DNA from 2 places in the Streptomyces lasalocidi genome. Region 2 is predicted to be linked to the other one. Evidence: predicted binding sites of a transcription regulator. Region 2 holds the regulator's gene; the other holds the start of a gene.

Region 1 (10,559 bases), 1.0 Mb from region 2:
CGTTCGCCGTGGCCAGGAACACCACGTCGCTGAGGTCGAGCTCGACCTCCAGGTAGTGGTCGCGGAACGTGTGGTTCTGCGCCGGGTCCAGCACCTCCAGGAGCGCGGCCGCGGGGTCGCCGCGGAAGTCCGAGCCCACCTTGTCGATCTCGTCGAGCAGGACCACCGGGTTCATGGACCCGGCCTCCTTGATCGCCCGCACGATCCGGCCGGGCAGCGCGCCGACGTACGTACGGCGGTGGCCGCGGATCTCGGCCTCGTCGCGCACGCCGCCGAGGGCGACGCGGACGAACGTCCGGCCCATGGCGTGGGCGACCGACTCGCCGAGCGAGGTCTTGCCGACGCCGGGCGGGCCGACGAGCGCCAGGACGGCACCGCCGCGCCGCCCGCCGACGACGCCGAGGCCGCGCTCCGCGCGCCGCTTGCGCACGGCCAGGTACTCGGTGATGCGCTCCTTGACGTCCTCCAGACCGGAGTGCTCGGCGTCCAGGACCGCCTTGGCGCCCTGGATGTCGTAGGCGTCCTCGGTCCGTTCGTTCCACGGGAGTTCGAGGACGGTGTCCAGCCAGGTGCGGATCCAGGAGCCCTCCGGGGACTGGTCGCTGGACCGCTCCAGCTTGTCGACCTCCTTCAGGGCCGCCTCGCGGACCTTCTCCGGCAGGTCGGCGGCCTCCACGCGGGCGCGGTAGTCGTCGGACTCCTCGGCCGAATCCTTGGAACCGTCGCCGTTGAGCTCGCGCAGCTCCTTGCGCACGGCCTCCAGCTGGCGGCGCAGCAGGAACTCGCGCTGCTGCTTGTCGACGCCCTCCTGGACGTCCTTGGCGATGGTCTCGGCCACCTCCTGCTCCGCGAGGTGGTCGCGCAGCTGCTGGGTGGCGAGCTTCAGCCGGGCCACCGGGTCGGCGGTCTCCAGCAGCTCGACCTTCTGCTCGGTGGTGAGGAAGGGCGAGTAACCGGAGTTGTCGGCGAGGGCGGAGACGTCGTCGATGGCCTGCACGCGGTCCACGACCTGCCAGGCGCCGCGCTTGCGGAGCCAGGCGGTGGCCAGGGCCTTGTACTCCTTGACCAGGTCGGTGACGTGGCCGGGCAGCGGATCGGGGGTGGACTCGTCGATCCGGGTGCCCTCGACCCACAGCGCCGCGCCGGGGCCGGTGGTGCCCGCGCCGATCTTCACGCGGCCGCGGCCGCGGATCAGGGCGCCGGGGTCGCCGTCGGCCAGCCGGCCCACCTGCTCGACCGTGCCCAGCACGCCGGTGCCGGCGTAGGTGCCGTCGACGCGGGGGACGAGGAGGACCTTCGGCTTCCCGGGCTCGGAGCGGGCGGCGGCCTGGGCGGCCTCCACCGCGGCGCGCACGTCGGCGTCGTTGAGGTCCAGCGGAACCACCATCCCGGGCAGCACCACCTCGTCGTCGAGCGGCAGCACAGGCAGGGTGAGCGGTGTGAACGCTGCGGACTCAGCAGCCATGATCTCCCCTTCGGCAGTCAAGTTGAGTTATGCCGACTCAATGCACGTGAGCCTCCGAATGTTCCCAGGGCCGTGTTCGCTGTGAGCGATCAAGGGTGGGGAAGGGGGCGAGCGGGCGCATATCGTCAGCCGTGTAAGAGGTGACCTGGCCGAGGGGTTGTTACGGAGGCGGGTGTGCACGAGATCGTACGGGCATGGGTCGACGGGTGGGTCGTGTCGCGCGGGGCCGCACCCCCGCAGCCGCGGCCCTGGGGCGTGACCATCGACGTCGGGGACGTCCAGCACGTGTCCCGGCACGTCCTCGGCGCGATCGGCGAGGGCGTGGAGGAGGCGGTCGTGCGCAAGGTCGCGGGCGAGGTGACCGGGGCGGGCGTCTGGCTGAAGGCGTTCCGGGACCCCGGGGACGTCTCGGCGTGGCTGGGCCCTGGCTGGTGGGTCGACCCCGAGCCGGGCTACCTGATGACGGTCCCGCTGGCGCCGCCCTCCGGTGCCGCCGTGCCCGACGGCGGAGGCACGGTGCCGGTCGGCTACGCCGTGCGCGACTGGACCCGGGGCGGCGTGACCAAGGTCCTGGTCACCGCGCCGGACGGCTCCCTCGCGGCCCGCGGCCAGATCGTGCCGACCGGGGCGCAGGCGGTCGTCGACCGCATCGAGACGGCACCGGCCCACCGGCGCCGGGGCCTGGGCGGCCTGGTGGTACGGCGTCTGCTGGCCACGGCGGTCACGACGGGAGCGCGCCGCGGCGTCCTCGCGGCCACCCCCGACGGGCGGGCGCTGTACGAGGCACTGGGCTGGCGGGTGGAGGCGGTCCTGACCAGCGCGAAGTTCATGGGGGTGGAGGACGAGGACGGGGGCGAGTAGGCGGCGCGGGCGGCGGACTGGGGCCGGCGGGCGGTCCGGGCGGCGTGCGGGGCGAGCAGGCGGCGCGGGCGGCGGCGGCACGCGGGTGGGCGCGGGTGGTGGGCCGTCGGCCCGGCGGCTTGGCGGGGCGGCGGCCCTGAAGGGGTGGCCGGGTGGCGGGCGAAAGCGCGCGGCGGCCCGAGCTGCGGGCGGGTGAGCAGACAGCCCGAGCGGCGGGCGCGGGCGAGCAGGTGGCCCAGGTGGCTGCGGCACGCGGGCGGTTGCGGCCGGCGTGCGGGCGGCCCGGCAGCTTGGCGGCCCGGCAGGGCAGCCGCTCGCGGGACGGCGGCCCGGCAGGGCAACCGCTCGCGGGACGGCGGCCCGGCAGGGCAGCGGCCGCTCGCGTGACGGCGGCCCGGGTCACGGCACCTGTCCCGGCCATGGCGCCCGCTCCGAGCACGGCGGCGGCGCCCGCCCCGCTCGCGGCACCTGTCCCGGCGGGCCCCGGGCCGTCGCCCGTCGGCCGGCCGCGGGAGCCGGCCGGCCGCATCCGCGTCCCGGTTCCCGGTGCCGGGTGCGCAGACTCGCCCTGCGCGTCAGCCCCCCCTCGAACTCCGCGTGAAGCAGCCGCTCGTGCCCTACGCCGCCGTGGCGCGCACCGTCGGCCGGTCCGTCCGCCCGGGCCCCGGCTCCGCCGGCCGTTCCGTGGCCGTCTCCCGGTCCGTCCGCCACCCGCGCACCGTCGGCCACAGGGCCACGCCCACCGCGAGGGCGATGAGGTGTCCCCAGTTGGTCAGCGGGTCGGTGAAGGCGACCAGGTCCTGCAGCAGCAGGCCCCCGAAGGTGATGAGCAGCGGCCACCGCAGCCACGGCGCGAGCAGCCCGGACAGGGCCCCCACGCTCGCGGCCACGCCGAAGCTGATGCCGTAGTCGAGGCGGTGCAGCGAGGTGCCGGGCAGGTGCCCGGCGAGGACCGCGAGGCCGACCGGCCCCTCGGTGGCCAGCGTGGCCAGGGCGTGCCCGGCGACGAACACGGCCGCCGTGCGCAGCCCGCCGAGGCGCCGTTCGAGCGCGGTGAGCACGACCACGAAGCCCACGGCGAACGGCGAGACGAAGCCGCCCGCCACCCACAGCGCGCTGGCCGCCAGCACGGGCACCGGGGCCCGCAGCAGGTGGGCCACGTCCGTGCTGGAGCCCTGGTGCAGGGCGTGCACGAGCGAAGGGTCGGCGTACGTGGCGACGCAGGAGGTGACGGCGAGGAGGACGGCGTACCAGAAGGTGAAGGGGGTGGCGGTCGGGGTCGGCAGGAGGTACCAGGGGCTCGGGCCGCGCGGGGCGGGGCCGGCCTCGGGCGCGTCCGGCCGGGCCGGCCCGGGTTCCCGCTCGGGGGTCCACTGGCGGGGCATCCCGTCCAGCGGTCCGGGGGGCCGTCCATGGGCCTGCGGGGGCGCGGGAACCCGTGGTGTCGCGCGGGGCGACGGGTCCGGCGGTGCGGTGCGTTCCACCTGAGGCGCTCCTTCCGTTGCCGCCAGCCTTCGCCGCGCGGGGGCCCGCTGTCTGTGACCGCGGCCACGTCACCGGCGATTCTCAGCAACCTCTCAAGGTGCTCCGCGTACGGCTTCCCTCCCCCACTCGGATGACGTGCACAAACTCCGTCAACAATCGGTCACGTAAGTGCCAGGATGGGCCGATGCCCCTCTCCGACGAACTTCCCCTCGGCTCAGAGACCCCCCGAGTCCTGGACCGTCGTACGGGCCCGCACGGCGAGGTGGTGCTGCGCCGGCACGGGGAGGTCCTGCAGATCATCGCCAACGGCTGTTTCCTCATGGACACCTCCGACGGCCGCTCGGAGCGGCTGCTGGTCGACGCGGCGCTGGCCGCGCTGGACGACCGGCCCGCACCGCACGTCCTGATCGGCGGGCTCGGCGTGGGATTCTCGCTCGCACACGCCGCCGCCGAACCCCGCTGGGGGCGGATCACCGTGGTGGAGCGCGAGCGGGCGGTCGTCGACTGGCACCGCGAGGGCCCGCTGGGCGCGGTGTCCCGGGACGCGCTCGCCGACCCGCGCGTGACGGTCGCCGAGGCGGATCTGGTCGCTTATCTCCATGAGACATCGGACACGTTCGACGCGCTGTGCCTCGACATCGACAACGGGCCCGGCTGGACGGTCACCGAGGACAACGACGGGCTCTACGCACCGGCCGGACTCGCCTCCTGCGCGCGGGTGTTGAGACCCAGCGGGGTGCTCGCCGTGTGGTCCGCGCAGCCGTCTGCGGAATTCGAGGGAACCTTGCGGAATGCCGGGTTCCCGCAGGTGCGTACCGAAGAGATCCCGGTTGCCCGAGGCGTGCCGGACGTGGTGCACCTCGGCGTCCGACCTGGATAGCAAAGGCGCGGCGACTCCCCGTACGCTGCTGCCTTGGCGCCGATCATTCAAGCGTCAATCGCAGTCATGCGCAGACATGGGATCACCCCACGGATCCCGGGTAAGCAATCTCAGGGGCGGGCGATGGAGCAGACACACACCTCGCACAGCGGAACGACGACGGCCACCCAGGGCGCGCAGCGGCGCGTGCTGGTCGTGGAGGACGACCCGACCATCGTCGACGCGATCGCGGCCCGCCTGCGCGCCGAGGGATTCCTCGTGCAAACGGCGGGAGACGGCCCCGCGGCGGTCGACACGGCCGAGGCCTGGCAGCCGGACCTGCTGATCCTCGACATCATGCTGCCGGGCTTCGACGGCCTGGAGGTCTGCCGGCGCGTGCAGGCCCAGCGGCCGGTGCCGGTGCTGATGCTGACCGCGCGCGACGACGAGACCGACATGCTGGTCGGGCTCGGCGTCGGCGCCGACGACTACATGACCAAGCCGTTCTCGATGCGGGAGCTCGCCGCGCGCGTGCACGTGCTGCTGCGCCGGGTGGAGCGGGCCGCGCTGGCCGCCTCGACGCCGCGCACCGGCATCCTGCGGCTCGGCGAACTGGAGATCGACCACGCCCAGCGGCGCGTGCGCGTGCGCTCCGAGGACGTGCACCTGACGCCGACCGAGTTCGACCTGCTGGTGTGCCTGGCCAACACCCCGCGCGCGGTGCTCTCCCGTGAGCAGCTGCTCGCCGAGGTGTGGGACTGGGCCGACGCGTCGGGCACCCGGACCGTCGACAGCCACATCAAGGCGCTGCGGCGGAAGATCGGCGCCGAGCGGATCCGCACGGTGCACGGCGTCGGCTACGCCCTGGAGACCCCGACGCCATGACCGGCGGGCCGGACGGACCCAGAAGCCCCGGGGAGCCCTTCGGGGGCGTTCGCCCGTTCTCGATCAAGACCAAGCTGGGCGCGCTGGTCGTCACGTCGGTCCTGATCACCACGGGCCTGTCGGTGATCGCCGTGCACACCAAGACGGAGCTGCGGTTCATCACGGTCTTCTCGATGATCGCCACGCTGCTGATCACGCAGTTCGTGGCGCACTCGCTGACCGCCCCGCTGGGGGAGATGAACACCGTCGCCCGGTCCATCTCCGACGGCGACTACACGCGCCGGGTGAGCGAGCGGCGGCGCGACGAACTGGGCGACCTGGCGCAGACGATCAACGTCATGGCCGACGAGCTGGAGGCCCAGGACCGCCAGCGCAAGGAGCTGGTGGCGAACGTCTCGCACGAGCTGCGCACCCCCATCGCGGGCCTGCGCGCGGTGCTGGAGAACGTGGTCGACGGCATCGCGGAGGCCGACCCGGAGACGATGCGCACGGCGCTGAAGCAGACTGAGCGGCTCGGGCGGCTGGTGGAGACCCTGCTGGACCTGTCCCGCCTGGACAACGGCGTCGTCCCGCTGCGCAAGCGGCGCTTCGAGGTGTGGCCGTACCTGTCGGGCGTGCTGAAGGAGGCCAACATGGTGGCCTCGGCGCGCGCGGGGATGGCGTCGGGCTCGGGCAGTCACACGCGGACCGACGTGCACCTGCACCTGGACGTCTCGCCGCCGGAGCTGACCGCGCTCGCGGACCCCGAGCGCATCCACCAGGTGGTGGCGAACCTCATCGACAACGCGGTCAAGCACAGCCCGCCGCACGGGCGCGTGACGGTCAGGGCGCGGCGCGGGCCGCAGCCGGAGTCGCTGGAGCTGGAGGTCATGGACGAGGGACCGGGCATCCCGCGCTCCGAGTGGCACCGGGTCTTCGAGCGGTTCAACCGGGGCGCGGTGCGCCGGCCGCACGGTCCGGGCAGCGACGGCGGCACGGGGCTGGGACTGGCGATCGCCCGCTGGGCGGTCGATCTGCACGGTGGCCGGATCGGCGTGGCCGAATCCGAGCGGGGTTGCCGGATCCTCATCACCCTTCCGGGAGAGTCTTCTCCGTCGAGTTGACGTACAGTGCGAACCGGAACCTCAAGATCCACGACGGTCCGCGCGGCGTTCCCGCAGCCGGACACGTGTGATCAGGGGCGGGCCCGCACGCTCGGCGCGCGCGGTCCGCGTCGGCGTACCCTCTCACCTGTGCGGGCTCCGCGGTGAGCAGGTCAACCGCGCTTGTTTCCCGCCATTTCAAGCCCCGAAACACGCTCTTTCATGTGACTTACGCGACGATGGACGGGCCCGGCCTGACCTTCACCCCGCGGGAGGCGTAGCCTTTATTCCCGCTGTCCATCACCTTGTGAAGCGGAAGAGGGCGGTTGCCGCCGTGTCGCCACAGTCCCCCAGTAACGCATCGAGCGCTCCGACGACCGACGCGGACCAAGCGGGCAAGAACCCCGCTGCCGCGTTCGGTCCCAACGAGTGGCTCGTCGACGAGATCTATCAGCAGTACCTCCAGGACCCGAATTCGGTGGACCGAGCCTGGTGGGACTTCTTCGCCGACTACAAGCCGGGCGCCCCCAGCGGCCCGGCTGCGGCGGGTACTGCGGCCACGGGGGCCGCAGGGACCACCCCCACCCCGGCTCCGGCCGCGCCCGCGGCTCCCGCCGACCGGACCCCCGCCGCTGCACCGGCCACCCCGGCCCCTGCCGCCCCGGCGCAGGCCGCGCCCGCGGCTCCCGCCGCGAAGGCCCCCGCCGCTCCCGCGCCCGCCAAGCCGGCCGCCGCGAAGGCCGCACCGGCCACCGAGGCGCCCGCGGGCCCGGAGTACGTGCCGCTGCGCGGCCCGTCCGCCGCGGTCGCGAAGAACATGAACGCCTCGCTGGAGCTGCCGACCGCCACCTCGGTCCGCGCGGTCCCGGTGAAGCTGCTGTTCGACAACCGCATCGTCATCAACAACCACCTCAAGCGGGCGCGCGGCGGGAAGATCTCCTTCACGCACCTGATCGGCTTCGCGATGGTCCAGGCCATCAAGCAGATGCCGTCCATGAACCACTCGTTCGGCGAGAAGGACGGCAAGCCGGTCCTGGTCAAGCCGCCGCACGTGAACCTCGGCCTGGCCATCGACCTGGTGAAGCCCAACGGCGACCGCCAGCTCGTCGTGGCCGCCATCAAGAAGGCCGAGACGCTGAACTTCTTCGAGTTCTGGCAGGCCTACGAGGACATCGTCCGTCGCGCCCGCGACAACAAGCTGACGATGGACGACTTCACCGGCGTCACGGTCTCCCTGACCAACCCCGGCGGCCTCGGCACGGTCCACTCGGTGCCGCGCCTGATGCCCGGCCAGTCGGTGATCATGGGCGTCGGCTCCATGGACTACCCGGCCGAGTTCCAGGGCACCTCCCAGGACACGCTGAACAAGCTCGGCATCTCCAAGGTCATGACGCTCACGTCGACCTACGACCACCGGGTGATCCAGGGCGCGGCCTCCGGCGAGTTCCTGCGCGCGGTCGCCAACCTGCTGCTGGGCGACAACGGCTTCTACGACGACATCTTCGAGGCCCTGCGCATCCCCTACGAGCCGGTCCGCTGGCTCAAGGACATCGACGCCAGCCACGACGACGACGTCACCAAGGCCGCCCGCGTCTTCGAGCTGATCCACTCCTACCGGGTCCGCGGCCACGTCATGGCCGACACCGACCCGCTGGAGTACCGCCAGCGCAAGCACCCCGACCTCGACATCGTCGAGCACGGGCTGACGCTGTGGGACCTGGAGCGCGAGTTCGCGGTCGGCGGCTTCGCCGGCAAGTCGATGATGAAGCTGCGCGACATCCTCGGCGTGCTGCGCGACTCGTACTGCCGCACCACCGGCATCGAGTTCATGCACATCCAGGACCCCAAGCAGCGCAAGTGGATCCAGGACCGCGTGGAGCGCCCGCACTCCAAGCCGGAGCGCGAGGAGCAGCTGCGCATCCTGCGCCGCCTGAACGCCGCCGAGGCGTTCGAGACGTTCCTGCAGACCAAGTACGTCGGCCAGAAGCGCTTCTCGCTGGAGGGCGGCGAGTCCGTCATCCCGCTGCTCGACGCGGTGCTGGACTCGGCCGCCGAGTCCCGCCTGGACGAGGTCGTCGTCGGCATGGCCCACCGCGGCCGGCTGAACGTCCTCGCGAACATCGTCGGCAAGTCGTACGCGCAGATCTTCCGCGAGTTCGAGGGCAACCTCGACCCGAAGTCGATGCACGGCTCCGGCGACGTGAAGTACCACCTGGGCGCCGAGGGCACCTTCACCGGCCTGGACGGCGAGCAGATCAAGGTCTCCCTGGTCGCGAACCCCTCGCACCTGGAGGCGGTGGACCCGGTCCTGGAGGGCGTCGCGCGCGCCAAGCAGGACATCATCAACAAGGGCGGCACGGACTTCACGGTCCTGCCGGTGGCGATCCACGGCGACGCGGCCTTCGCGGGCCAGGGCGTGGTGGCCGAGACCCTGAACATGTCGCAGCTGCGCGGCTACCGCACCGGCGGCACGGTCCACATCGTCATCAACAACCAGGTCGGCTTCACCGCGGCCCCCGAGTCCTCGCGTTCCTCCATGTACGCGACGGACGTGGCCCGCATGATCGAGGCCCCGATCTTCCACGTGAACGGCGACGACCCCGAGGCCGTCGTGCGCGTCGCGCGGCTGGCGTTCGAGTTCCGCCAGGCGTTCAACAAGGACGTGGTGATCGACCTCATCTGCTACCGCCGCCGCGGTCACAACGAGTCGGACAACCCGGCCTTCACCCAGCCGCTGATGTACGACCTGATCGACAAGAAGCGCTCGGTGCGCAAGCTCTACACCGAGTCCCTGATCGGTCGCGGCGACATCACCCTGGAAGAGGCCGAGCAGGCGCTGCAGGACTACCAGGGCCAGCTGGAGAAGGTCTTCACCGAGGTCCGCGAGGCGACGGCCCAGCCGGCCGCCGCGCCGTCGCACGACCCGCAGGACGGCTTCCCGGTCGCGGTGCAGACCGCGGTCTCCACCGAGGTCGTCAAGCGGATCGCCGAGTCCCAGGTCAACATCCCCGACCACGTCACCGTCCACCCGCGCCTGCTGCCGCAGCTGCAGCGCCGGGCGGCGATGGTCGAGGACGGCACGATCGACTGGGGCATGGGCGAGACCCTGGCCGTCGGCTCCCTCCTGCTGGAGGGCGTCCCGGTCCGCCTGGCGGGCCAGGACTCCCAGCGCGGCACGTTCGGCCAGCGCCACGCGGTCATCATCGACCGTGAGACCGGCCAGGACTTCACGCCGCTGCTGTACCTCGCCGAGGACCAGGCCCGCCTCAACGTCTACAACTCCCTGCTCTCCGAGTACGCGGCGATGGGCTTCGAGTACGGCTACTCGCTGGCCCGCCCCGACGCGCTGGTGATGTGGGAGGCGCAGTTCGGCGACTTCGTCAACGGCGCGCAGACGGTCGTGGACGAGTTCATCTCCTCCGCGGAGCAGAAGTGGAGCCAGACGTCCGGCGTCGTCCTGCTCCTGCCGCACGGCTACGAGGGCCAGGGCCCGGACCACTCGTCCGCCCGCCCCGAGCGGTTCCTCCAGCTGTGCGCGCAGAACAACATGACGGTCGCCATGCCGACGCTCCCGTCGAACTACTTCCACCTCCTGCGGTGGCAGGTGCACAACCCGCACCACAAGCCGCTGGTCGTCTTCACCCCGAAGTCGATGCTGCGCCTGAAGGCCGCCGCGTCGAAGGCGGAGGAGTTCACCACGGGCGGCTTCCGCCCGGTCATCGGCGACGCCTCGGTCGACCCGGCCGCGGTCCGCAAGGTCGTCTTCTGCGCCGGCAAGGTCTACTACGACCTCGAGGCCGAGCGCCAGAAGCGCGGCGTGACGGACACCGCGATCATCCGCATCGAGCGCCTGTACCCGCTGCCGGGTGCCGAGCTCCAGGCGGAGATCGCGAAGTACCCGAACGCCGAGAAGTACCTGTGG
Region 2 (10,559 bases):
GCGAGTTGCATGGGGGCTCCTGGAGGGCGGCCTCGTCATTACTAAGCGGTAACTTATGCAGTCCGTCTGAGACTACCCCCATCCTGAGCCGCACTGTAGCCGGGAGTGCGGTGATCTGCGTCGCTGAGGGTCTCCTCAGGTGCGCGGGGCCGATGCGGGGGGCAATCCGATCGTGTTATTCGTACCAAATTGGTATATACGGTACTAACTTAAGCCTGTGCTCTACGGAATCGCCGCCGCCACCACCGCCCTGCTCCTCACGGCCGTGCTGGCCGCCCTGCTGCGGGTGCCGGCCCGCCGCCTCGGGCTGGTCGAGCGCCGGCAGCGGCAGCGGCGGGTACCGGTGTCCGGCGGCCTGGCCGTCGTGCTCGTCACCAGCCTGGTCGCCGTCACGGGCGACCGCACCGGCTGGGCCCCGCTGGGCGACGGCGTGGGGCGCCTGCTGGTGGCGGCCGCCGCCGTCGCGGGCCTCGGTCTGGTCGCCGACGTCTCGCGCCTGAAGACGGGCATCCTCGTGGTCGGTACGGCGGTGGCGGCCGCCTGCGTCATGCCCTACGGCGACCTGGGCGTGCTCGGCGGCCTGCTCGGGGCCGGATGGGTGACGTTCGCCGCGCTGGCCCTGCGGTCGCTCGACCACGCCGACGGGCTGGCCGGGACCGTCGGGGTGGTCACCGCGTTCGGCGTCGGCGCCTGTGTGGCGGCCGAACTGCTGGACGGGCTCGCGGTGCTGCTGAGCGTGCTGGCGGCCGCGCTGACCGGGTTCCTGCTGCACAACTGGCCGCCGGCCCGGGCCGCCCTCGGCGCCTGCGGGTCGCTGTTCGCCGGGTTCCTGCTGGGCGCGGGCGGTGTGTACGCGCGCGTGGGGCACGATCCGCTGGAGAGCGCGGGCGTGCTGTTCGCGCTCGTCGCCCTGGGCGCCGCCGACGCCCTGCTCGTGGTCCTCTCGCGGCGGCTCGCCGGGCGGCCGCTGCTGCGGGGCGCCCCCGACCACCTCGCGCACCGGCTGCGGCGCCTCGGGATCACCGCCCAGGGCGCGGTGGTGCTGCTGGGACTGCTCGCCTCGTGCGGGGTACTCGCGGGCGTGCTGGTGCACATGGGCCGGCTGAGCGCGCAGGCGCCGCTGTGGGCGGCGGGGGCGGCGATCGTGATCGTGCTGGGGCTGCTCCGGGTGCCCGTGCACGTCCCCCGGCGCCCCTCCCATACCGTGGTCCGCCAGCCCGGGAGTCCGACATCCACGCAGGTCGGGACGCCCTTGCGTGTAAGGAACGGATAAGAGTTGAGCCCGTCTGACTCAGGTCTGTTGACCCAGCGGCCGACCTCATGCACACTTGAGCCTGTTGCACTCAAGTCAGCTGGAGGAAACAACCATGGCACGTGCGGTCGGCATCGACCTGGGCACGACTAACTCCGTCGTCAGCGTTCTGGAGGGCGGCGAGCCCACCGTCATCACCAACGCCGAGGGTGCCAGGACCACGCCGTCCGTCGTCGCCTTCGCGAAGAACGGTGAGGTGCTCGTCGGCGAGGTCGCCAAGCGCCAGGCGGTCACGAACGTGGACCGGACCATCCGCTCGGTGAAGCGCCACATGGGCACCGACTGGAAGATCCAGCTCGACGGCAAGGACTTCAACCCGCAGCAGATCTCCGCGTTCATCCTGCAGAAGCTCAAGCGGGACGCCGAGGCCTACCTGGGCGAGAAGGTGACCGACGCGGTCATCACCGTCCCGGCGTACTTCAACGACTCCGAGCGCCAGGCGACGAAGGAGGCCGGCGAGATCGCCGGTCTGAACGTCCTGCGCATCGTCAACGAGCCGACCGCGGCCGCCCTTGCCTACGGCCTGGACAAGGACGACCAGACCATCCTGGTCTTCGACCTCGGTGGCGGCACCTTCGACGTCTCGCTGCTGGAGATCGGTGACGGCGTCGTCGAGGTGAAGGCGACCAACGGCGACAACCACCTCGGTGGTGACGACTGGGACCAGCGCGTCGTCGACTACCTGGTCCAGCAGTTCAAGTCCGGCCACGGCGTGGACCTGGGCAAGGACAAGATGGCCCTGCAGCGTCTGCGCGAGGCCGCCGAGAAGGCCAAGATCGAGCTGTCCTCGTCCACCGAGACCTCGATCAACCTGCCCTACATCACGGCGTCCGCCGAGGGCCCGCTGCACCTGGACGAGAAGCTCACCCGCGCCCAGTTCCAGCAGCTGACGGCCGACCTGCTGGAGCGCTGCAAGACGCCGTTCCACAACGTCATCAAGGACGCCGGCATCTCCATCAACGAGATCGACCACGTCGTCCTCGTCGGTGGCTCCACCCGCATGCCCGCCGTCGCCGAGCTCGTCAAGGAGCTGACCGGCGGCAAGGAGGCCAACAAGGGTGTGAACCCGGACGAGGTCGTCGCCATCGGCGCCTCGCTCCAGGCCGGTGTCCTCAAGGGCGAGGTCAAGGACGTCCTGCTGCTCGACGTCACCCCGCTGTCCCTCGGCATCGAGACCAAGGGCGGCATCATGACCAAGCTCATCGAGCGCAACACCACGATCCCGACCAAGCGCTCCGAGATCTTCACCACGGCCGAGGACAACCAGCCGTCCGTGCAGATCCAGGTCTACCAGGGCGAGCGCGAGATCGCGGCCTACAACAAGAAGCTCGGGATGTTCGAGCTGACCGGTCTGCCGCCGGCGCCCCGCGGCGTCCCGCAGATCGAGGTCTCCTTCGACATCGACGCCAACGGCATCATGCACGTGACCGCGAAGGACCTGGGCACGGGCAAGGAGCAGAAGATGACCGTCACCGGCGGCTCCTCGCTGCCGAAGGACGAGGTCGACCGCATGCGCCAGGAGGCCGAGCAGTACGCGGAGGAGGACCACCGCCGCCGCGAGGCCGCCGAGGCCCGCAACCAGGGCGAGCAGCTCGTCTACCAGACGGAGAAGTTCCTCAAGGACAACGAGGACAAGGTCCCCGGCGAGATCAAGACCGAGGTCGAGGAAGCCGTCGGCGAGCTGAAGGAGAAGCTCAAGGGCGAGGACACCGCCGAGATCCGCTCCGCCACGGAGAAGGTCGCGGCCGTCTCGCAGAAGCTCGGCCAGGCCATGTACGCCGACGCCTCCGCGGCCCAGGCCGCCGACGGTGCCGGTGAGGCCGGTGCCGGCCAGGCCAAGGCCGACGACGACGTCGTGGACGCCGAGATCGTGGACGACGAGCGCAAGGACGGTGCCGCGTGACGGAGGAGACCCCGGGCTTCGAGGAGAAGCCCGACGTCCCCTCCGGCGCCACCCCTGACGACGCCGAGCCGAAGGCCGCCGACGCCTCCTCCGAGGAGACGGCGGCCCCGGCCGGGGACGCGAACGAGACAGCGGGTCTGGTGGCCCAGCTGGACCAGTCCCGCAAGGCGCTCGACGAGCGCACCGCGGACCTCCAGCGGCTCCAGGCCGAGTTCCAGAACTACCGCCGCCGGGTCGAGCGGGACCGGATCGCGGTCAAGGAGATCGCCGTCGCGAACCTCCTGACCGAGCTCCTGCCCGTGCTCGACGACATCGGCCGCGCGCGGGAACACGGCGAGCTCCTCGGCGGGTTCAAGTCCGTCGCCGAGTCGCTGGAGACCGTCGCGGCCAAGATGGGCCTGCAGCAGTTCGGCAAGGAGGGCGAGCCCTTCGACCCGACGATCCACGAGGCCCTGATGCACTCCTACGCGCCGGACGTCACGGAGACCACGTGCGTGGCCATCCTGCAGCCGGGGTACCGCATCGGCGAGCGCACGATCCGCCCCGCGCGGGTCGCGGTCGCCGAGCCCCAGCCCGGCGCGCAGACGGTCAAGGCCGAGGAGCAGGGCGAGGCCGCGGCGGAGGACTCCGCGACGAAGGACAACGGTGGCCCGGAGGAGGGCTGACGTCGACACCGACGGACGCACTGAAGGCACTGGCGTAAGGAAGGAGGGGCGTCGGGGATGAGCACCAAGGACTTCATCGAGAAGGACTACTACAAGGTCCTCGGCGTCCCGAAGGACGCCACCGAGGCCGAGATCAAGAAGGCGTACCGCAAGCTCGCGCGCGAGTTCCACCCGGACGCCAACAAGGGCAACGTCAAGGCCGAGGAGCGCTTCAAGGAGATCTCCGAGGCGAACGACGTCCTCGGCGACCCCAAGAAGCGCAAGGAGTACGACGACGCCCGCGCCCTCTTCGGCAACGGAGGGTTCCGGCCCGGCCCGGGTGCGGGCGGCTCCTTCAACTTCGACCTGGGCGACCTCTTCGGGGGCGGTGCCGCCCAGGGCGGCGGCGGGGGCGGCTTCGGCGGCGGACTCGGCGACGTCTTCGGGGGCCTGTTCAACCGCGGCGGCGCCGCGGGGACCCGGACCCAGCCCCGGCGGGGCCAGGACATCGAGTCCGAGGTCACCCTGAGTTTCACCGAGGCCATCGAGGGGGCGACGGTCCCGCTGCGGATGTCCTCGCAGGCGGCCTGCAAGGCCTGTTCCGGCACCGGCGACAAGAACGGCACACCGCGCGTGTGCCCGACCTGCGTCGGCACCGGGCAGGTCGCGCGGGGCTCCGGCGGCGGCTTCTCGCTGACGGACCCCTGCCCCGACTGCAAGGGCCGCGGGCTGATCGCGGAGAACCCCTGCGAGATCTGCCACGGCTCCGGGCGCGCCAAGTCGTCCCGGACCATGCAGGTCCGCATTCCGGCGGGGGTGAGCGACGGCCAGCGGATCCGGCTGCGCGGCAAGGGCGCACCGGGCGAGCGCGGCGGCCCGGCCGGCGACCTCTACGTCGTCGTGCACGTCGGCGAGCACCCGGTGTTCGGGCGCAAGGGCGACAACCTCACGGTCACCGTGCCGGTGACGTTCACGGAGGCGGCGCTCGGCGGCGAGGTCAGGGTGCCCACCCTGGGCGGTCCGCCGGTCACGCTGAAGCTGCCGCCCGGCACGCCCAACGGCCGTACGATGCGCGCCCGGGGCAAGGGGGCGGTCCGCAAGGACGGCACCCGCGGCGACCTGCTGGTCACCGTCGAGGTGAGTGTCCCCACCGACCTGTCGGGGAAGGCTCGTGACGCGCTCGAGGCGTATCGCGAGGCGACCGCGGGCGACGACCCGCGGGCGGAGTTGTTCGAGGCCGCGAAGGGAGCATGACGCAGATGGAAGGCCGTCGACGGAATCCGTATGAACTGACCGAGGAGACCCCGGTCTACGTCATCTCGGTGGCGGCCCAGCTCTCCGGACTGCACCCGCAGACGCTGCGCCAGTACGACCGCCTCGGCCTGGTCTCCCCGGACCGCACGGCGGGCCGGGGCCGGCGCTACTCGGCCCGTGACATCGAACTGCTCCGTCAGGTGCAGCAGTTGTCGCAGGACGAGGGCGTCAACCTGGCCGGCATCAAGCGGATCATCGAACTGGAGAACCAGGTGGCCGCGCTCCAGTCCCGCGTGGCGGAGATGGAGGCGGCCCTGGACGCCGCCGCGGCGGCCATCCAGCAGCGCGAGGCCGCGGTCCACGCGTCCTACCGCCGCGACCTGGTCCCGTACCAGGAGGTCCAGCAGACCAGCGCGCTGGTGGTCTGGCGGCCGAAGAAGGCCAAGGACTAGCGGTCCTCCGGACACAGGCACAGACGCAGGCACACGGCGAGGGGCCCGGGAGTCGAACTCCCGGGCCCCTCGCCGTCGTTGCGGGCGGGTCAGACGGCCGGTCCGGTGACCGCGTCGTCGACGTTGGAGAAGGCCTCCGTGCCGTCCTCGTTCTTGAAGGACACCAGGTAGTACAGCGTGGTGCCGGAGGGAGCGGTGGTGTCGGTCCAGTAGGAGGTCGTCACCGGGGCGTCGGTGAGACGGGTCCAGGTGGCCTTCACGCGGTCCCAGCGGTAGACCTGGTAGCCGTCCGCCTCCTTGAAGCGTGCGCCGTAGCAGTACGGGTCCACCTGCACGGCGCCCGAGGCCAGGGCGATGGCGTCCAGGTCGCAGGCCGTGTTCTCGGGGGCCTGGGCCGTCGGGCGCAGGTCGAGCTCGGTGATCTTGGCCGCGGCGACGGGCTGGTCCCAGTAGGTGCCGTCGCCCTCGGGGTCGCCCACGTAGGAGGCCACGTTGCCCCAGCGGTCCGCGGCCAGGACGACGTACCGCTTCTGCTCGCCGTCCGCCGCCATGCGCAGGGTGGCGTACGTGCGGGTGGCGTCCACCGTGCCGACGTACTGCGGGGTGTCGAAGTCGGCGGGCTGCTCGTAGATGCGGTACTCGGCGAGGTCCGCCGCCGTGCTCGCGTGCCACTGCAGGCGCACGCCGTACTCCAGCGCCTGGGCGGTCAGGCCCGTGACGGCCGGGGGCGCGACCTCGTCGCCGGGGCGGGTGACGACGGTCTCGGCTGAGGGGGAGGACCAGCGGCCGTCGGTGTCCTTGCGGCGCACGACGTAGGCGTACGGCTTCCCCCGGTCACCGCTGCTGTCGGTGCAGGTGCGCACCGTGGCGCCGGACGCGTCGGTGGCCGTCTTGCGGCTGCCACAGGTGACGTTCGTCCAGGTGCGGGCGGCGCTCGTGGCGGGGGAGCGCAGGACGGTGTAGTCGGCGGTGTCGTTGCCCGCCGGGTCGGTCCAGCTGACGACGGCACCCTGGTCGGGGGTGGCGACCGTGACGTGCTGGGGCACGGCGATGGTGGTGCGGCCGGTCACCACGGCCGAGTCGGCGTGGTTCCAGGCGGCGTCGTAGGCGCGGACCTTGTAGTCGTACGGCTTCCCGTACTCCGGGAAGTCGTCCTTCCACGTGGTCGTGGTGATCTCGGGGGTGTACTCCTTCCACTCCGTCTCGTCCGACTTCTTGCGGAAGACCGAGTAGGCGACCGCGTCCGACGGGGCCTTCCAGGACAGCGTGTTGGTGTCGACGGAGCTGGTGACGGTGAGCACCGGGGCGGCGGGCGCGGTGAGGTCGGGCGTGGGGACCGGGCCGAGGGCGGCGGTGCCGGCCGACTCGTTGCCCGCCTTGTCGTACGCGCGGATCTGGTAGCGGTACGACTGGCCGGTCTGCGGCGGGGTGTCGTCGAAGGTGCGCCGGGCGGTGGTGGTCGCGCCGATCCGGGTCCAGGCGGTGCTGCCCGCCGCCTGGCGGTAGACCCGGTAACCGGCCAGGTCCATCTCCTTGTTGGCGGCCCAGGACAGCGTCGCGGTGGTCCGGTTCGCGTCCGCCACGCGGTAGTTCCAGGCGGTGCCCGTCGGGGCGAGGGGGCGCACCTTGTCGACCGTGGCCGTGGTGCGGGGCGTGTAGGTGAAGGCGACCTTCGCCGAGCCGGTCCAGTGCGCGTAGTCGACGCGCAGGGTGTGCTTGCCCGACGGGACGGTCAGGTAGACGGTCTTCCCGACGGCCGTGGAGGTGTTCTTCCACAGGCTGATCTTCAGGCTGCCGTCGAGGTAGACGCGGATGCCGTCCAGACCGGACGCGGACAGCGCGAAGGGGCCGCCGGAGCCGAAGTCGCGGGTGACGGACCAGCGGACGGAGAAGTTGTCCCTCGGCACGCCGGAAGCGGGCGCGCCCGTACCCCAGTTCTCGCTGATCGCGGCATCGCAACCGGTCTGCTTGGCGGTGCCCGAGAAGTTCGTGTTGGCGTAGATCTGCCGCTTGTAGACCGGTGCGGTGCAGGTCGTGGCGGCGGACGCCGGGCTCGCGGCCACGGCGGTGAGCAGGCCGCCGGCCGTGGCGAGCACCACGGCCGTCGCGAGGCTGACTGGCTTCATTCGTTCCCCTGTCGGACGGTCGGCGGCGGGAACCGCCGTGATCATGACGCGCCGGGAAGGGAATTGGTTGCACGGATTTTTGCCGGGTCGTGAAGTCCCGCTGGTGAAGGGTCCGTAAAGGGCGTCAGGAGGTGATTCCGCTTCGTCTCCATGCGTCTTCACCCGCTGAGCGGAGCGTGATGTTGTCATCTCGTTAAGTAGTTCCGCTTGACGCCGGTACGGCTGGCCGCGTTGTCTTTTCAGACACCTGGGTCGACTTGCCCCATGCCCCGAACGCACTCGAAGTGAGCCCCTTAATGCGTCGAATAGCCATCGCTGTGGTCGCCGCCACGATGACCCTCTCGCTCGCCGGCTGCGGCGTGCTGAACGCGACGGAGGACGGGGCCGACGCAAGTCCCACCAAGGGCAACGGCATCACGGTCGGCGTGCTGATGCCGGAGACGACGAACACCCGCTACGAGCGGTTCGACTACCCCATCATCCAGGCCAAGGTGAAGTCCCTGACGCGGGACGAGGGCAGGACCGTCTACGCCAACGGTGAGGCGGACCCGGACAAGCAGGTCCAGCAGATGGAGAAGATGATCGACGACAAGGTCGACGTCATCCTGCTGGACGCGGTCGACGCCGAGGCGATCGCCGACACCGTCAAGAAGGCCAAGGACGCGGGCATCCCGGTCATCGCCTACGACCGTCTCGCGCAGGGGCCGATCGACGCCTACGTCTCCTTCGACAACGAACTCGTCGGCGAGGTGCAGGGGCGCACCCTGGTCGAGGGCATGGGCTCGCCCGACGCCACCGACAAGATCGTCATGATCAACGGCTCGCCCACCGACCCGAACGCAGGTCAGTTCAAGCAGGGCGCGCTGTCCGAGCTCAACGGCCGGGTGACCATCGCCGCGACCTACGACACGGACAAGTGGAAGCCGGAGCTGGCGAAGAAGGAGATGGCCGAGGCGATCGCCAAGATCGGCAAGGGCAGCATCGCCGGTGTCTACTCCGCCAACGACGCCATGGCGGGCGCGGCCATCGAGGCCCTGAAGGAGGCCGGCGTCAGCGAACTCCCGCCGGTCACCGGCCAGGACGCCGAACTGGAGGCCGTGCAGCGGATCATCAGCGGCGAGCAGTACATGAGCGTGTACAAGCCCTACCCGCAGGAGGCGGAGGCCGCTGCGGAGATGGCCGTCGCCAAGGTCCAGGGCCGTGACATCCAGTTCGACGCGCTCACCCGCGACAAGGTCGACAGCCCGACCGACAAGAACATCCCGGCGCAGCTGGTGACCGTGGTCGCGCTGACCAAGAGCAACATCAAGGACACCGTGGTCGCCGACGGCATCTTCAAGGTGTCGGACATCTGCACCGGCAAGTACAAGGCGGCCTGCCAGACCATCGGCCTGAAGTAGCCGGCCCTGCGGCCCGGAGGGGCCGGATCCGGACGGCCGTCGGCCGACCGGATCCGGACAGCCGCCGAACGGCCGGAATCTGACGTTCCGGCATTCGGCCGGAACTCGTCGGTCCGGGACCGTTCCCGGGCCCGTCAGGGACCGCTCAGCGGCTCCCGGCGGATCAGTACGCCGTCCGGCGCGTGGTCCGCGGGGCGGGTGCTGAGGTAGCCCGACGGGTCGCGGTCACCCGTCACCCGCAGGCCCGTGACCCGGGCGTCGCGCGGGACGTCGTACCAGAGCTCGACCTCCATGAGGTCGTGGCCGCCGATCTCGACCTCCTCGTGCTGGCGGCGTACGGCCATGGCGAAGGCGTCGGGCCGGGCGCGGGGGCCGGTCACGCCCGCCAGGCGCTGCCGCGCCGCGACGTAGGTGTGGAAGTTCGGGTCCTGGTTGTCGACCCGCAGCCGCGCCGAACAGAACTGCCCGTCCGGCTGGGCCTCGCTGTGCGACCCGGCCACCGCGGTCAGCCCGCAGCGCAGGTCGAGCAGGGTGAAGGTGAGGTGCCCGTCCCGGTAGGGGCGGGAGGGCCGCTGCGAGGCCGACGCGGACGCCTGCCCCGTCCGCCCCTCGGTCCCCGTCCCCGTGGGTCCGTCGCCGCCGCAGCCGGCCGTGCCGGCCAGGACACCCAGCACGACCGCGCACGTCATCCCCGCCACCACCGGCCTCGTCGCCATCCGCCGATTGTCCGCCGGACCGGGCCGGAAGGGGAGGGGCTGATCGCTCCTGGAGCGCCCGGACGACAGCTTGTTGCACGGCGGCGCGCGGGGGTGGGTACGAGGCGGTGCGAAAACCTGTCAAAGCGGCGGTTTCCCTTGTGGCCGCCGGGGGCAGCCGTGTTGCGGAGCTGGTCCGGGCCGCGCATAGTGGCGTCGCGGAACAGGCGCGCAGCGGGGGTGGTATGGGCGATGGCCGGGACCGGGACGGAGGAGCATCCTCACGGTGCCGACCGACTGTGCGAGGCCGGGGATCGCGTGTATTCCCGGGCCGTACGGCGCGGCCGGGTGCCGCGCCGTGACGCCGGCCAGGTGCCCTGCCTGCTGGACCTGGCCCTGCTGCACCCCGACCCCGACGACATGGACTGGCTGGTGCCGACCTCCCCGCAGGAGGTCATGACCCGGCTGCTGCGCGGGCTCTACGAGGACGTCAGCGCGAGCCAGCGCCGGGTGGGCACGGCGGTGGCCGCCTACGAGTGGTACGCGGGCCTGGGCGGTTCCGCACCGGCCGCTCCGGCCGGCGAGGGCTCGGCGATCCGCGTCCTGGAAGGGCTGTCCCGGATCCAGGCCGCGATGGACGAGGCCACGGAGGCGTGCACCCGCGAGGTGCTGACCGTCCAGCCCGGCGGCATCCGGCGCGAGGACGAGCTGGCGGAGGGCCTGCACCGGGCGCTCACCCTGCGCGGCCGGGGCGTGCACATGCGCGATCTCTA

Evidence for each region. Region 2 encodes HspR, which represses chaperone genes until heat shock. Its sites were predicted from a motif close to TTGAGNNNNNNNNNCTCAA; they were not measured.
Region 1: lon (endopeptidase La) is a predicted target of HspR. The motif match lies at 1,488-1,506, and genes of this name have one in related genera.

The regions. Positions count from the first base shown of each region.
Region 1 is NZ_SZNQ01000001.1:5,151,983-5,162,541, reverse strand. It holds gene lon (endopeptidase La) at 1-1,465, opposite strand, end outside; gene E4U91_RS23385 (GNAT family N-acetyltransferase) at 1,640-2,326, shown strand; gene E4U91_RS23380 (rhomboid-like protein) at 2,944-3,810, opposite strand; gene E4U91_RS23375 (spermine/spermidine synthase domain-containing protein) at 3,996-4,691, shown strand; gene E4U91_RS23370 (response regulator transcription factor) at 4,815-5,555, shown strand; gene E4U91_RS23365 (sensor histidine kinase) at 5,552-6,658, shown strand; gene E4U91_RS23360 (multifunctional oxoglutarate decarboxylase/oxoglutarate dehydrogenase thiamine pyrophosphate-binding subunit/dihydrolipoyllysine-residue succinyltransferase subunit) at 6,972-10,559, shown strand, end outside.
Region 2 is NZ_SZNQ01000001.1:4,139,298-4,149,856, forward strand. It holds gene E4U91_RS18600 ((Fe-S)-binding protein) at 1-11, opposite strand, end outside; gene E4U91_RS18605 (MraY family glycosyltransferase) at 218-1,273, shown strand; gene dnaK (molecular chaperone DnaK) at 1,368-3,215, shown strand; gene grpE (nucleotide exchange factor GrpE) at 3,212-3,880, shown strand; gene dnaJ (molecular chaperone DnaJ) at 3,938-5,113, shown strand; gene E4U91_RS18625 (heat shock protein transcriptional repressor HspR) at 5,119-5,565, shown strand; gene E4U91_RS18630 (fibronectin type III domain-containing protein) at 5,655-7,691, opposite strand; gene E4U91_RS18635 (sugar ABC transporter substrate-binding protein) at 7,988-9,091, shown strand; gene E4U91_RS18640 (hypothetical protein) at 9,226-9,807, opposite strand; gene E4U91_RS18645 (helix-turn-helix transcriptional regulator) at 10,039-10,559, shown strand, end outside.